DNA from 4 places in the Teredinibacter sp. KSP-S5-2 genome. Region 1 is predicted to be linked to each of the others. Evidence: predicted binding sites of a transcription regulator. Region 1 holds the regulator's gene; each other region holds the start of a gene.

Region 1 (4,219 bases):
AACTCATCAAAGGTTCGGTAATTGTTATTTTGCCAGCGAAATTGGCAGCCTATGCGTGTACTAAAACCATTTTTGGTTTTCGACGGGAAATTGCTGGGAAATAAACAATGAAAACCGCTGGCGTGAATGTTTTCTGCATGTTCCTGTATCTTCCCAATGGCAAATGAATAAATGTTTTCCTTTTCATCTCCGGATACAAAAGGTGCAAGCCCAAACCTGGGGCCGACGGATGGGGTAAAGGGGATGGCATTCAGTAATTTTGGATAGTACTCCAAACCATAACGTGCATAGGCGTCCGCCCAACTCCAATCAAATACATATTCACCGTAAGAGTGATATTTCAGGTACAGCGGCATGGCTGCAATTAATTCGCTGTTATGAAAAACCAACAGGTGTTGTGGTTTCCATCCGGTGGTTTCTGTTGTACAGCCGGCATTTTCTAATGCAGCTAAAAATTCATGACAAATAAATGGATAGGGTTGGGTTTCATTATCGCTGTGATGAAACAGGGCGTTCCACTCACTGGCTTTTACCGCGTTTATTGAATCGATAAATTGACATTGTAAGTTCAAACTGGCACCTGTTGAGGCCGGGTTTACCTGTGGGCGGAGCTATAACATAGATCACGGATGCTTAGCTGACAATATCCATATTGTGTTCGACCAGGCGGTCGAGAGGAAAATGACAACTGAAGGTACTGCCCTTACCCAGTTTGCTTGAAATTTTTAGATAGGCATCGTGACGTAAAAGCACGTGTTTGACGATGGCTAAGCCGAGACCGGTACCGCCGGTTTTAGTTGCGCGACCGCCGTCGACCCGGTAAAACCGTTCGGTCAATCGTGGCAGATGTTTCGGATCAATTCCGGCGCCTGTGTCGGTCACTTCAATAACAAACTCGTTTTCGAGAATATGCGTAGCCACACTAATATCGCAGCCATCGGCAGAATACTTAACCGCGTTAAAGACCAAATTGGAAATTGCGCTTCGTATCTCTCTCTCGTTGCCAAGAATGACAATATCGCTCGCATCCTTTGCATGGATATTATGATTCCGCTCTCCAGACAGGGCTCGGGCGTCTGCCAATATGGATTCAATAACGGGAAGTAAATCGACCGCTTCCTGACGAATATCTCTGTCATCCGTTTCCAGTTTGGTCAGGGTAATTAAATCGTTCACCAACGCCGTCATACGTTGACACTGATCTTGCATCTGACTGAACGCACGTTTCCATACATTGGGAATTTCGTCGTTATCGGCCAGGGTTTCGATATACCCGCGAACCACGGTCAGGGGGGTGCGTAACTCGTGTGATACGTTAGCGACAAAATCCTTGCGCATTAATTCGAGTTTGAACACGCGGGTAATATCGCGAACGATGACCATGCGTTCGCCAATTCCAAACCGGTGAACCTGAAATTGTAAATGCTGGCCTGACAGGCGAACGGATTCCAGTTCTATCGGTTCGTCGTAATTACCCCCCTCAAAATATTGGATAAAATCCGGGTGACGGATAATGTTGGTCAGCTTGTGGCCCAAGTCTACTTGCCGAAAATCGAATAGCCGTTTGGCGGCCTGGTTCCACCACTCAATGTTGGAGCGGCCATCAACCAGAATAACCCCATCGGTAAGGGCCGAGGTCATGTCCTGAACGCGGCTTACCACCGCCTGAAGGCGTTGCTTGTCTTTTTCGTAGCGGTTACATAGCAGAATTACGTCATCGGCAATTTCGCCCCAGATGCCGTTTAATGTGTTCTTCGGGGCGGATTTACGTCGTGTGGTGAGTACCCAGCTTTCCAGTTTATGCAGGTTGTAGAACAGCCAGGCGATATAGAGCAGAAGGCCTATAACCAGAGAGACGGCGAGTTTTTCAATGCTTACGCCAATAAAAGCAACAACCGCGAGGTAAAGAATTAACCACCGCAGTTCGGTTTTCAGACCTCTGCGAAACATACTGCCCAATTATCGAGGTGAAGAGCATATTCTGCTCTGAGTATTAATTATTAGGCACAGACACTTTATTGGAGAATCGGTAACCTGCCCCGCGTACAGTTTGAATAAAACGGTCATGTCCATCAAGCGATAAGGCTTTACGCAAGCGTCGAATATGGACATCCACTGTACGTTCTTCCACATATACATTACCGCCCCAAACGTGATCGAGAAGCTGGTTGCGAGTGTATACGCGCTCTTGGTGAGTTAAGAAGAATTCTAGCAGACGATACTCTGTTGGACCCATTTGGACAGGCACGTCGTTAATAGTGACTCTGTGGCTACTTGGGTCAAGACAAAGGCCATCAACGCGAATAGGTTCACCTGTCGATAAGGTGTCCGTGCGTCTGAGTACCGCTTTCAGGCGAGCCACCAACTCCCGTGGGGAAAAAGGTTTGGTGATGTAATCGTCAGCACCGACTTCGAGCCCTTGAACTTTATTATCCTCTTCACCTTTTGCGGTAAGCATGATGATGGGTAACTCGCGGGTGACTTCGTCACGTTTCAAACGTCGTGCTAACTCAATGCCGCTGGTGCCGGGTAGCATCCAGTCGAGTAGAACCAAGTCTGGCTTGCGGTCGACGATCAGGCCGTGGGCCTCTTGCGCATCGCCTGCTTCCAATACGGAATACTCTGCCATTTCCAGAGCCACTCGGAGCATGTCGCGAATCGGGGCTTCGTCGTCTACTACTAAAATCGTTTTTTCTGCCATTTTACCTAACCTGGTGAATAGACCAGGCTTCCAATAGTTGCTTACTAAGAAGTTAAATCTGGGTTGGCGCAAGATTGCTTTTGTTGTTGCTCCAACACTTTAGGTACGCAGATTAAATAAAGCTTTTGTTGCCATTTTATGACAGCGGTGCTCAAGTTGCCGTTTAATTACAGAAAAAATGGCTCAGGCAGGGGATATTTTCTGTTTTTGTGCCCTATATGCCTGTAATAGGCCCGAATGTCTTGTCCAGTACAATACCGATAAAAATCACCATGCCAACGTAGTTATTGTTCAAAAAGGCCGTAAAACAGGCCTGTCGGTTCCGATCGCGCACCAGATATTGCTGATAGGCAAAGAAGCCCGCACATATCACCACAGAAAGCTGATAGATGAACCCCAGCTCGAAGCGACTGCCGATCATCATCAGTGAAACAATGGTCATGACTTGCAGTATGCCGGTAATGGCTTTGTCGCTATCACCAAACAATACTGCGGTCGATTTGACCCCAATCTTAAGGTCATCGTCACGGTCAACCATGGCGTAGAAGGTGTCGTAAGTTACCGTCCAAAGCACCACGGTGGTATACACCAGCCATATGCTTTCCGGCAGTTCGTTTGCCTGGGCAGCAAAGGCCATCGGCACAGACATGGCAAATGCCGCACCCAATACCACTTGGGGCAGGTGGGTGTGGCGTTTCATAAAGGGGTAGCAAAAGGCGAGCGCTACCGCAGCAAAAGACAACTGAATGGTAAGTTGATTAGTGAGCAGCACCATGCCAAAAGCCGTTAAGGACAGCACCAGAAACAGGATAAAGGCTTCACTGGCGGAGACTATGCCGGTTACCAGGGGTCTGTTGGCGGTGCGTTTTACATGGCCATCGACTTTACGATCGGCAAAGTCGTTAATCACACACCCTGCGGAACGCATCAGTACACAACCAAGGGTGAAGATAATCAATATGTCTATGCGCGGAATACCATCCGCAGCCAACCAAAGTGACCAGAGCGTCGGCCATAGAACGAGATAAATCCCGATGGGTTTGTTTAGCCGGGTCAGGTTGAGATAAGCGCTGATTTTCTGTTTCACGGTGCGGTCTTTATCATTTTTTTGAGTTATATCGACGAATGAGCCGTTGTAGTCCGAATTTTAACGTATTCTTTTAGTTGTATCTCAATTTACAAGGTCCGAGTTTATGCATAAAACCGAATTGGTTGCTGTTGTTGCCGAATATTTGGGCATTTCTCATAGAGAATCCGACAATATCATTGCTTCCACATTAGAACACATGACTGACGCGCTCGCGCGCGGGGAATCCGTTAATCTGATTGGTTTTGGGGCGTTTTCCGTGAAATCTCGTGCGGAACGAAAAGGAAGAAACCCCAAAACAGGGGAAGACATTACCATTGCTGCGCATAATCAAGTAGTCTTTAAGCCTGGTAAGGCGTTGAAAGAGATTGTTCAGCCGGCCTAGATAGCCGTAGTGACGAAGCTTTAATGATCTTTAACTTCCTCGCTGA
Region 2 (4,219 bases), 1.9 Mb from region 1:
TCAACGTTACCCCGGAATATACGCGTCGGTAGGTGTTCACCCCTCTGATGTAAAAGGCGAAGTTGTGTCTGTTGAAACACTAAAAGAGTGGGCATCTGAAGATAAGGTTGTCGCTTTAGGTGAAACAGGCCTGGATTATTACTATGCAGAAGAATCTGCAGACGCACAGAAGGCCAGCTTTAAGAACCATTTGATTGCAGCGGCAGAACTGGATCTGCCCGTGATTATTCATACTCGTGACGCCAGGCATGATACGTTGGATCTTATGGATCAATATGCCAGTAGGGAAAGTGCTGGCGTCATGCATTGTTTCACCGAAAGCTGGGAAATGGCTGAGAAGGCTCTCGCTATGGGGTTTTATATCTCCATTTCCGGCATTGTCACGTTTAAAAATGCCGAAGAGCTGCGTGACGTAACACGCAGGATTCCATCTGATCGGCTGTTGGTTGAAACTGATTCTCCATACTTGGCTCCTGTTCCTCACAGAGGGAAACCGAATGAGCCTAAATACGTCAGGGAGGTCGCAGAATTTATTGCCGATCTCAGAGGCGTAAGCTTCGAAAAGTTGGCTGAGCAAACGACCGAAAATTTTTTCCAGCTTTTCAAAACCGCCAAACGAGATCTTTAGGAAGGCTCAACTTCTTTGCAATAGGTTTGGCAAAGGGGCGCTTTCAAAGCTTGGCACGCCCGCTGCGTTGGTTTCTGACCACAAACGATTAACCAACTCATCACGGGAGCTTTCGTCCTGCCATCGGCCTTTGGCAATCCATTCTGCGATGGCTTTTGCTACATTGGGGTAAATAACCTGTTTTGCTTGCCAGTTCTCTAACCAGTCTTTAACCGCACCCGAGTCCAGGTTACCCATCGTCATGCCTAAACCTGTTGCTTCAAGCGCTTTAGCGTTAGAGAGTTGTTCGAGCTGGCCCTTTAATGGTTTGACTAAAAGTTTTTTCCCAAGTTGTATTGCTTCGCTGGACAATTCAAACCCCGCGTTGCAAATTACTCCAGAGCAGGTGGCCAAGTCTTGCTTGAAACCTTCTCTGGAAAGAGGTTTTAACTGAATATGGCCTCGACTTTCGTATTGTGGGAATGGGCCATAGTAGATAAATAAGTGGTCATCAAAGGGCTCAAGTAACTGGATTACATCCTCTGGTTCTTCAAAACCCAGGTAGACAACAATTTTATTGGGGTCACTGGCTTCATCAGTTTCATGAATTTCAGCGATGGGGGGCAGAATTGGCTGATTGAAGTGATGCCAATGTAACCCCAGTCCGCTTGTGGTGGGAGCGAAATATTTCATAATTAGTTTTGGAATGATTCCGCCACCACGTCGAGGAACATCAAAGGCGAAAGCTTGCTGATGACTTACCCCAATGCAGGGTATACCCCGTGTTTTACAGGCCCATGAAGTGATTGGTTCAAAATCACTGATGATCAAATCGTATCCGTCCAGTTGGAACTCTCGAATATCCTTGATGAGTTGGAGCATGTTGTTGTGTTGCAACGTCCGAAATATCTTTAAATCGCCGGCTTCATGCACGAAGGTCAAGCCTCGATAACACTTCCAGTTGCCAAATTCTTCCATATCAAAGAACTGCTCACGAGGGCGGCCACTAAACACATAGTCGACGTCAACTCCAAATTCTTTGAGATATTTATTAAGTGCGCGTGCGCGGGATATGTGGCCGTTGCCCGTGGCCTGAACGCCATAAAGTACTTTCATTTAAAATAGAAAATTAATCAAAGTAGCGGCGATGGTGATCCCCATTGTTGCCCCGGCAATCACATCTGAAGGAAAGTGAACACCTAGAAACACGCGTGCCATACCAACGCAGCACGCCCAAGGGTATAAAATCCATGCCATGAAAGGAAAGTGAAAGCTAATTGAACATGCGATTAAGAATGCTGCTGAAGTGTGTCCTGATGGAAAACTGAATTGATCTGACGGCTCAACAACACTTTTAAACCCGGGTATAGCTTCCGGTGGACGGTTTCTTTTAAATAATTTTTTAAATCGACTGTAGCAGGTTCGCTCAATTAAGAAGCCCAGAGCCAGAAGTAAAGATACATCCCAGTTTTGGGCAATAAGAAAGCATACCCCAGCTAAAACATAGAGGGGACCATCAGCTGAGAAGGATACAATACGACTGATTTTAACAGCCTGATCCCTGTGTTTATGTTTCAAACACCAGCTAAAAGTAATGATGTCGTAATTATGAATACTTTCTAATAAACGCATGGCCGATCCTCTATCCCTACATACGTTAGAGGTCGTTAATGACAGACATATGAGATAAATATGACATTTATCTTACAGTGATTTGTTTTGAATTCAAAGGGTAGCTAGGTAAAAAGGGAAGGGGGCTGATGTGCTACTATACTCGCCGAATTAGTGATTGAAACTCCCTCCAACCGGTAGAACAAAAGATATGCAAAATCAAATAATTACAATGCTTAAATTGCAAGATTCCATGAATACTAAAGTCCATGCGGACTGGCGAGAGCAGAATTTTGAATGGTACCGGGCGATTTGGATTGAAAGTGCAGAATTATTGGATCATTACGGTTGGAAGTGGTGGAAAAAGCAAATTCCAGACACGGAACAAGTCATATTAGAGCTGATTGATATATGGCATTTCGGATTGAGTGCTCTCATCATGGAGGGAGCTGATCATAATACAATTGCTTCTGAAATAGAGCTCAAGTTAAAAACGGCAGAAAAAGGGAGTGATTTTCGGGCCGATCTGGAAGATTTTACGTTATCTACATTGAGTTCCAAAAGCTTTCATGTTGATAAGTTCGCCAAGCTTATGGCGGATATGGATCTGAGCTTTGAACAGCTTTTTAAAAGCTATGTTGGAAAAAACGTACTAAACTTCTTCCGCCAGGATCATGGCTATCAGGATGGAAGCTATTTAAAACAATGGTCAGGTAGAGAGGATAACGAGCATTTAGTCGACATATTGAGCCAATTAGACTCATCTGCGGATGACTTTCAGCAGCAACTCTATTCTGCTTTAGAAGCCCGCTATCCGGGGTGATTTATTCGATTTAAGATGTCCAACGCATGACTTTTCTACCCAGATCAATATAATGGCGACCACCTGGTAGTACAGTTACAGCTCTTATTTATTGGGCTTCATCCATTTTGTAAACTTTTACCCCGTTTTGGGGTAGTTCAACTGAAAGCATACGGAGATATTATTGTGAAATCACCCGTTCGTGTGGCCGTTACCGGCGCTGCTGGTCAAATCAGCTATTCTTTGTTATTCCGCATTGCCGCAGGCGAAATGCTTGGTAACGACCAACCTGTTATTCTACAAATGCTAGAAATCACCCCAGCACTTGATGCTCTTAAGGGTGTGGCTATGGAGTTGGACGACTGTGCTTTTCCTTTGTTGCAAGGAATAGTGTGCACTGATGACCCTAATGTGGCATTTAAAGATGCAGACTACGCTCTATTGGTCGGTGCTCGTCCTCGTGGACCTGGTATGGAGCGTAAAGACTTACTTGAAGCAAATGCTGCAATCTTCTCTGTACAGGGTAAAGCTTTAAATGATCACGCTTCTCGTGACGTTAAAGTTCTTGTTGTTGGTAACCCAGCAAATACTAATGCTCTAATCGCTCAGCGTAATGCGCCAGACCTAAACCCTCGCAACTTTACTGCGATGACTCGTTTGGATCATAACAGAGCGCTTACCCAGCTTGGCCAAAAACTAGGCAACTCAATTACTGATATCACTAAAATGACTATCTGGGGTAACCATTCCGCTACACAGTACCCTGATTTGTACCACTCGTTGGTAAATAACAAGGTTGCTGTTGAGCAAGTGGACCAGGGTTGGTATCGAGATGAGTTTATCCCGACAGTTCAGCAACGTGGTGCGGCTATTATTAAGGCTCGTGGTGCTTCCAGTGCTGCATCTGCTGCAAACGCTGCAATCTTCCACATTCGCGATTGGGCTTTAGGTTCACCAGACAATGACTGGGTGAGCATGGCTGTATACAGCGATGGTAGTTACGGTATCGAAGAAGGTCTGATTTACTCCTTCCCATGTGTATGTAAAGATGGTGACTGGGAGATCGTTCAAGGGCTATCTATTGATGAGTTCTCTCAAGAGAAAATGCTTGAGACAGAAAAAGAATTGCAAGAAGAGCGTGACGCAGTGAAATCTTTGCTTCCTGCATAATGTTTCATTGAACGAAAAAAGACGCTGCT
Region 3 (4,219 bases), 930 kb from region 1:
GTTTAAGTCACCAATTACCAATGTTTTAGAGGTCTCAACACCCGTAGGATTTGAAGCTAACCAAGCTGCTTCCATTTGTGCCGCAAGCGTACGAGTCTGGTTACAATTTCCCTGCCCGGTTGTTGTATCGTCGTCGCCATCACCACAACTGGAACCTTTGGATTTTAGATGGTTAACCGAAACCGTAAATACTTCACCACTGGCGTTATCACGGAAACTTTGAGCCAGTGCTGCTCTATTTTTTGATTGACCGGTTTGGTTGGGGTCTAAAAATTCAGTGGAATCGAGAACCGCTGTTGTGCCTACTTTATCCAATGAAGCTGGCTTATAAATCATCGCGACCGTAATCGCATCCGTACCCGTTGTTCCTGTGTCTATGGCTGAATACCCACCACAAGCACTGTTTAAGTGTTCTACCAATGTTGCAACAGGACTGACTTCAGAATTAATCGACGGGTTTTCAATTTCCATTAAACCAACGACATCGGCATCCATTTGACAAATAGCGGAAACGATTTTATTTGTTTGTCGGATTAACTCTTCGGGGGAGTTAGCACCTCGACAGCCCATATCCGCGTTTGGACCACACGCATTACTTCCGTCATCCAAAGTAGTGAAATAATTCAACACATTGAAGCTGGCAACTTTTATGTGTCCGCCCACATCAGAGGGAGAAGCTGAACGAATATTTTCAGCATTAAAAGAATAAGAAAACGCTTCCGTCACTGGACGAATACGCCATGTATTCGCGCCGCTACCAGGATAAGACCAATGTAATACACCGGTTAGATTCGTAATGGTATCGCCGCCGCGGAAGAAATTATCGATGGAAAAACCTGACTGAGGAAAATAAACAGGCGAGTTATTTACTAACGCCGCATTTTGCGTATTGTTGTCGTCGTCTAAAATAATTGTTCGAGACGCAAGGTCAATTTGATGGGCAATCAAACCATCTACACTCGGATAAGCTTTATCCGTAAACTGACGGAAACGACCACCTTCTGCTAAAGTCACTTGTCCAAAGCGACTAAGTTGATAGTACTCGGAAACGGAAAGTGTGTCCGAATAGCTGACCAACATACCTTCGTATTTTTCGTAGAAATTATTGATTTCTGATGTGGCACTTGCCAAATCTGTACCAGTGACTTGCACAGGCAAATCAATGACCGCAGGGGAAGGTAGCGTATTTTGCGTACTAAGAACTTTTATGTCGCCGGCTTGTGTCGCATTCAACTGGCTCATACCATAAAATTCTTTGGCCAGGCCAGTCACTTGAACTTTGTCACCGACATTGACATCCACATCGCAACTGGAACAATAGACAAAAATCCCTTCCGAAGTTTGTACACTGTCATCCGCATCAGCATCTTCTTCCTGAATAAAAAAACCACGTAATTGACTGCTGGATTGAAAATCCCCAACCACAACCGCTTCCACAGTGAATACGGATTCACTTGTTACCGCATCGCCAGAACCTTGTATTTCGTGAATTTTTACCACTTCTGGCTCTGTCGGCCCAGTAGTCCCGCCCGAACATTGGCCAAACGTATTGGGCTGTGGCTCTACCCAGGCACCGTCAACAAACTGTAATGAATAGCCCACCGGCGTACTGCTTGTTTCGCTTACACCAATATCCTGACTGATTAATTCAACGGCTGGACCCGTTGCCGCTTCGAAAAACCCTTCGTAGCTAATGAACTGAACGACATTACCCGCATCATCTACCAGCGCCACGGCATCAGGCGCACCGTTTTGAATGCCGTTTGATGGAAACTCATGCACATAAAGCCCTTGCTCACACCCCTGTGGCGCCACCAAGGTGCCTGACAAATCAATGGTATTATACGGGGACCGCTGACTGCTGGAACCGTTATAAAGAACCAGACTCCAGCCGGCGATACTTTGCCCTGGCGTACCGGAGATTTCGATGGATTCACCCACGTCGGTGCCATCATTATCGTAGTGAATTTCGCTAATATATGCATCTGCTACCGCGTTACCCGCTCCTGCAAACAATGCGCAGGAGAGCAAAAAACCGGCGGTTTTTCTGCCCTTAAATCCTCGTTTATTCATCATACACCCCAAACGAATTTATAAATATTTAAGCGTCAACTTAAAACCTGGATTTGACAGATGCCTGACAGTTTTATGAAAGATTGGTGACATGCCCGTACTGAAAACGGGCAAAAGGAGTGCAGGATAATTAAACCGACTTCATTCGAATAAAGTACACGTATCGGAAGTAAGTGAACTACAGATCTACAAGGACAGATCCTGAAATTAAGTTTTAATCATAAACCGAGTGAATATTAAGGAACATGAATATTCACTCTGAAACAAACTATTAAAATAATGTTACACATGCTTATGTTTGATGACTTTAGTCGACGCCACCAAACCAAGGGAAAAATACTCTTTGGTGTATTCCTGCTCCATATGAAAACTCAACGCTTCCCGGCTTTCAAACTTTTCCCACAAAACAAAAAAATCGTCATTATCCAGCTCTTGAAAAACCTGAAACTCGATACAACCTGGCTCCTCAAGTGTCTTTTCGATAAGGAGCTGTATTGCTTCTTTTAACTCACTCCCCTTTCCTTTTTCTGCGGTAATTAGCGCAGTCATTTCAAGCAAATCACTCATCTCCAATTATTCCCCAACATGATCCAACACCCCCCCAGATAGATATTTATTCATTACTACATTTTTTAAAAAACAAGCAAATCCTGTTAAAGCTATATCAGCATAAAAACCAGACCTACCCCAAGAAAATATCAGATTACAAAAAACAAAGTAAGCAAAAAGAAAAATCTAAAAACATATGAATAATAATTTACCCATAAAATAGAATATTTTTAAATTCACCAACAAAACAAGCGATTGATATTTCCCCTAGCAGTCTAAACTTTCATCAAACGAAAAGCATACTATCAATTTTGGATAAGCATACTTTCAACGTAAACTATATTTTATAATGTTGTAAGCAAACGCTTATTATTAGTTTTTTAACCTCGGGTAGCGTACTTTCCTGTAATTCAACAACCTCTTTTTTATATGTCCTTGATTGCCGGAATAAACGCAAGATCAGCGGAATATAGCTAGGACTTAACTGTATCAATTAGAGAGCCCACAAACCCGGCATCAATAATGGAAATGGCAATCAGTAGCATTTAAAAGGCATTCAATATACCTAAATTACCTGTTAGTTAGAAGGCTGGACTTAGGTCAATAAAGGTACTTAACACGCTAAAGAATTGCTTTTCGAAATAAAATTGAATAAAAAACACACTACCCGATCTATATTGAGTCTTTTATAGCCCAATGACGCGCCAATAAAAGTGTAGTTATGCTAACCTTTCAGAAGTCGCTTCTTGCGTATTGCTTAAAATAAAAAAAGGGAGATTCATATGCGAATAGTTTTGTGTTTACTTGTGATAAGTGCGACGGCTTTAACCGGCTGCAATAAGTCGGGTTCAGAAGAAGAGATTTCAGCAGATTCTTCAGGTTCAATTACGCCAGTTGTTCAAACTATCAAATCACCTGATACCAGCGTTGCCGATTCAACAAACAAAAACAATTCTCACTCATCTCTCAGTGCAGAACCCCAGAAGGCATCGGCATTAACCACGGAATTAAACAAAACGCATAAACCACGCAACGCAATTGAATCAGCAAGAAATGCCACCGTTTTTATTGATACAGGGTTTGGAACAGGTTCAGGCTTTTTTATCGACAAGCAGTGTACCGTTGTAACCAACAAACATGTTGTGATGTTGGAGAAGAAGGATATCCGCGAGCTTGAAGAGAACCAACGAGAGCTGGCAGATTATCTTCTAAGAGGAATAGCCAATCGAGAAGATCGTCATAGGCTGACAGAACGAATGGATGCGCTGGACAAAGCAGTGCAATCTTATTATCCAGATGGTACGCCAAAAGAAATAAAAATTACCCTGGTGAACGGAAGAGTTATCCAAGCTAAGACAAAGGGTATAAGTACACAATTTGACTTGGCCTATCTCCACATCAAAGAGCACGGGTGCGATCCACTCATACCTCTACTGGAAGACCTTCCCCTTGGACATAAGGTATACACCATTGGAAATCCCGTGGGGCTGAAATACAGCGTTACTTCTGGAATTATTTCCGGTATGCAAGAGTACGAGGACATTAGCTACATTCAAACTGATGCAGCGATTAACCCCGGCAATAGTGGAGGGCCGTT
Region 4 (4,219 bases), 390 kb from region 1:
GGTGAGCCTGCGTAAGGTGAGGTTATCCAGGTTTTTGGTTTTAATTTTGCTGTGTTTGTATTTGCCAAATACTTGCTTATAAAAATTTGCCGCTAATGTATCGTCGTTTTCCTTTGCGGTGAGTATGGTCTGCCCGTATTGGGTTACCAGAGTCAGTGCCTGGTTGCTATGCGCCTGGAAGGACTCCTGGGAAAGGTGAAATTCATTTTTGGCTTTTTTAATGTCGCTGTTACAGGTTGGTACGGGTGAGTCCATTCGACCAATTTTCTGTTTCACAAATGGAATAAAATCCAATAATCGGAAATCGCCGTCAGATGTGTCTTCCTTAAATGCTTGTTCGCGTTTTTGCTGTTCCGCTTTAAAAGCTTGTTTTTCCTTTGTGGTCATTTCCTGATACTGGGCGCAGACAGCATCCAGCCTGAATTTCAGTGCGTCAGGTTTTAAGCCCAGCATAAGATAGCGTTTCCAATAGATATCGTGCTGCGTCGATACCCAGCGATCCGGCTGCTTTAGGTACTCAGGTTTTTCACAATAAGTCATTAATACATTGGTTACACTGGCAGCCAATGATGGGTCGAAGTCGTTGGGTAGGAGCGCTTCGCTCCAGAAATCATTGGCATGGTCTCTAAATGTAAACTTTCGTTGAATAATGGGCGTGTCGCCATCCCAGCGAATAATCGCTTTTTTACCGGGAACAATATTGTCTTCCAGCACGCTACGATAAAATAGATAGCCCTCCCAGTTGGCGACAAGGTCTGCGTTGGAATAGATGTTGGTGGATGAGCGGCCCCAATACGTCTGTTCTGTAAAAATGCCCTCTTCAATAGCGGCTCTTCTGCGTTCGCCTTCCGGCTTACCTTGGTGTTCCCTTTCGCTAACTTTCCAATAAATCCAGCCAACGCCAAAAAAGTGGCTGAGTTTATCGGTGCCCATTTGTACGTTATTGAGGCTAAAACTGGCGGCAAGGCCTTTCCAGCGAATAATAAAAGAGTGTTTCCAGCCGGTAGTTTTAAAAATACTGTCGGATTTCACATTTCTCGATTCTACTATCGGCGATTCATTCACCCATTTTTCCAATTGGCGAGAATGAAAAAAACCGGCGATACGACTGAGTAGAGAATAATCGTTGCGCTCTTTGTTCCAGTTTCGAACCACATGTTCGATGGCGTCGTTAACAATTTTATCCATTGACTCCGTTGAGTCGTCCAGCTCATAGAACAGTGTGGAATACTGATCTGTCTCATAGGCATATGCGTTGTTATAAAAAGGCGAGAAGGTAAACAACAGTATGAATATGAGAGGAAGATATGCGCGCAATGTATCAAGTCCTTGGTGTGCTTTTAGAGTGAGAATGCTTATCTTTTCTGTAGGTTATTTAAAATTTTATTTTGCCAGCAAATAGCGAGACGGAGGCTAGCATAAAAAAAATCCATTTTTTAAAAAATATTGTATTTGTGATAACCATCGCGTGTTCTGTAATCCAAATGTCACATTAATTTGTTTTGGGGTGTCCACTGGAAATTAGTTGATGCGGTATGATTCTGGCGTAATACAAAAAATAAAAAATCACCTGTCCTTTTTATCTTTTTTGCATTTGTAGTTGATTGGCGAGCCCTATTGCAGTGAATAGTGGCTTTCGCCGGTGTTGGCAGTTATTTGTTATTGAATACTCCCTGGACGTGTTTTTTTAGAAATGCGAACTTATACCAAAAAAAATGGAATAAAAATGTCTCGAGTAAATTTTCTAACCTGTAAATGGTTGTTGCGACTTTGTCTCGGCTGTGTGTTGGTTGTGACATGTTCAAATGTGTACCCGGATGCTTCGAGCAAGCAGATGCAAAAGGAAATCGAAAAACTAAAGAAGGACCTTAAGAAGCTGAAAAAGAAGGTGAATAAACAGGAAACCAAAACCAATAAAGATTATAAGAAGCTGCCCAAGGTCCACGGTTTATTTCAGCAGGATGTGGATGTCTTTGATGGTGCTTACAATGCCAGTGGTGAAGGTGAACAGATTCACGATACTTTTTTAAGAAGGCTTAGGGTTGGTATTGGCGATAAGCATAAAGATTGGAAATATTATGTCTTATTGGATTTTTCCAATGATGAGGATTTTCAGTCCGAGTTGATTATGGCCCGGCTTCGCTATAGCGGTTTCAAAAATGGGCCGAATATCGATATTGGTAAAATTCGCGAAGACATTAGTTTGGAAGCCCTGTCCTCCAGTTCGAGTATTAATACCATTTCGCGCTCTATGATGGCCAACGTTATGTCGCCCTATTTTAATTGGGGGGTGGGAATTAATCAGTACATAAAACCGACCGGTTTGCGTTATGCGCTGGGCGCCTATAAAGGGCGTGGTTTCGGTTCCACTGGTAACGAAAAAGACAGCGATAAAATGGTAACGGCATATACCTCCAGATTTACCTGGGCGCCGTTAAGCAAAAATGGTCAATATCTTCATTTTGGTGTGTGGAACTCCCATCGTGAATACGACGATGGAATGCGTATGTATTTACGCGACAGGGCAGAGGTGAGAGATACCAATGTTCGATTGGTTGATTATGCCGCTGGTGGTAGCCGTTTTGAAATTAATAAGCTGGTGCAGACGGGGTATGAAATAGCCGCGGGAATAGGGCCGGTTTATATGCAGGCTGAATATGCTGAACGGGATGTGACGGCCGTAGACCCGATAAACGATAACGTTTATGAAGGTGGTTATGTTGGTTTGGGGTATTTTTTAACGGGAGAAAAAGCTTCATATAAACCGAATTCCGCTATTGTGACTGCACCTAAGCCCAAATCGAAATACGGTGCCTGGGAAGTTCTACTGCGTGCCAGCGAATTTGATGCAACAAGTGAGACGCAGGGTACCAAGGTGACAGCCAATACAATCGGAGCGAATTATCATTACAGTAAAAAGCTCAAGTTTATGCTGAATTACATTGAGTCTGAAGTTGAAGGGCCTGGGGCTGAAGAATTAATCGGCGAATATGACGATGGCTCTGCTTATACCTTCCGTGTCCAGTATTCATTTTAAGGAATGCTTCGCAATGACGCCCCGATCTGACATTAAGAGCTCGACATGACGACTTCTACGTTGCATCCAGTACGCTCTCAATCGGTTGCCATTGACAAAGGGCCGGATAAACGTGCCGCGATTAAACGAAAAATGCGGCGCGTTCTTGAGGATATTTCGTCCCGGTTTAAGCGCCGCCAAAAAATAGTTACATTGGCGGTGCTCGCTGATATAGCGTTAAGAAAAGTGGCAAAGCGTCAAGGTGGTTTGCCTAACCTGACTAAGATATGCAATAAGGCAACAGAAAAGGAAAAAGTTCTGGCGCTTAAATATTTGGGTAAGGTGGGGCTAATTCGTAGAGCACCTTCCTTTTTAACCCGTGATAAATTAACCCATTTTCAGCTGGCGAATGGCGAGTTGGCTGATGCGTTATTGAATCTTCTGGAAAAACACTCCGATGTCAGAGCTTACCTCTATGCTGAGAATCTGACTCATCCAGCGGGCAAGCCGGATTCCTGGCAGAAAAATACATCTATTTATTTGACCAGAAATCAATTAGAAAAGTCGATTCTGGTTTTTTTGGATATATTGCCTCTGCAAGAGATTTCGATCCGTTTTTTATTGGAAAGCGCTTTATATCGCAAGAGTCAGGCGTTGAAGTATATAGCGAAATATTATGGTCTGGATAAAACCTACCGGACTATTGAGCAGTTTATTCATTCCGATGATATGCGTTTACGCCTGGGCGCGGCATATGGCCTGAGTCGGTTGGATGCATTTAAGTTTCGCCAGCGTGAAATTGGTGATCTTTTATATCGTTGTGCCATGTCGGACGCGTACCCCAAGGTGCGGATATTATGTGCTTATGGTTTGGCGAAATATTATCGGAATATCCACATAGAAAAAATTAAACAGGATACGCAAAAAGTGCGCTTTGGCTTATTGCCTTTTAGCACGCGTACGTTTGATCTGTTTTATCGTTGGTTGGCATACCGTCCGAAAAATATTCTAAACTCGTCCACTCGTGAAGAGCGAGCTCTGGATATTATCGCTGTATTTCAAGCGTGTAATATCGACTTAAGTTGTGTTCGTCGCGTAGTCAGGCGAAAAGCCCGCTTGCGATGGCATAAGCGCCGCTTAATGGGGGCCAGGTTAAGTTTATTGGACTGGTCTAATCAGGGGCGTCTTATCGGTTTGTCTGCT

The links. The regulator PhoB, encoded in region 1, activates phosphate uptake and scavenging genes when phosphate is short. The targets are predictions, from matches to a motif close to TGTCATAAANNTGTAACA.
Region 2: the regulator PhoB is predicted to act here: its motif matches at 2,288-2,305, upstream of P5V12_RS07075 (phosphatase PAP2 family protein).
Region 3: the regulator PhoB is predicted to act here: its motif matches at 2,137-2,154, upstream of P5V12_RS16115 (ExeM/NucH family extracellular endonuclease).
Region 4: the regulator PhoB is predicted to act here: its motif matches at 1,475-1,492, upstream of P5V12_RS18445 (OprO/OprP family phosphate-selective porin).

What each region holds. Positions count from the first base shown of each region.
Region 1 covers NZ_CP120416.1:4,712,402-4,716,620, forward strand. The annotation lists gene P5V12_RS20215 (GNAT family N-acetyltransferase) at 1-572, opposite strand, end outside; gene phoR (phosphate regulon sensor histidine kinase PhoR) at 634-1,950, opposite strand; gene phoB (phosphate regulon transcriptional regulator PhoB) at 1,994-2,701, opposite strand; gene ubiA (4-hydroxybenzoate octaprenyltransferase) at 2,916-3,788, opposite strand; gene P5V12_RS20235 (HU family DNA-binding protein) at 3,895-4,173, shown strand.
Region 2 covers NZ_CP120416.1:1,536,054-1,540,272, forward strand. The annotation lists gene P5V12_RS07065 (TatD family hydrolase) at 1-628, shown strand, start outside; gene P5V12_RS07070 (MJ1255/VC2487 family glycosyltransferase) at 635-1,723, opposite strand; gene P5V12_RS07075 (phosphatase PAP2 family protein) at 1,724-2,239, opposite strand; gene P5V12_RS07080 (dUTP diphosphatase) at 2,430-3,041, shown strand; gene P5V12_RS07085 (malate dehydrogenase) at 3,207-4,190, shown strand.
Region 3 covers NZ_CP120416.1:3,784,020-3,788,238, forward strand. The annotation lists gene P5V12_RS16115 (ExeM/NucH family extracellular endonuclease) at 1-2,076, opposite strand, end outside; gene P5V12_RS16120 (putative quinol monooxygenase) at 2,356-2,640, opposite strand; gene P5V12_RS16125 (trypsin-like peptidase domain-containing protein) at 3,405-4,219, shown strand, end outside.
Region 4 covers NZ_CP120416.1:4,317,861-4,322,079, reverse strand. The annotation lists gene P5V12_RS18450 (hypothetical protein) at 1-1,317, opposite strand, end outside; gene P5V12_RS18445 (OprO/OprP family phosphate-selective porin) at 1,727-3,037, shown strand; gene P5V12_RS18440 (hypothetical protein) at 3,083-4,219, shown strand, end outside.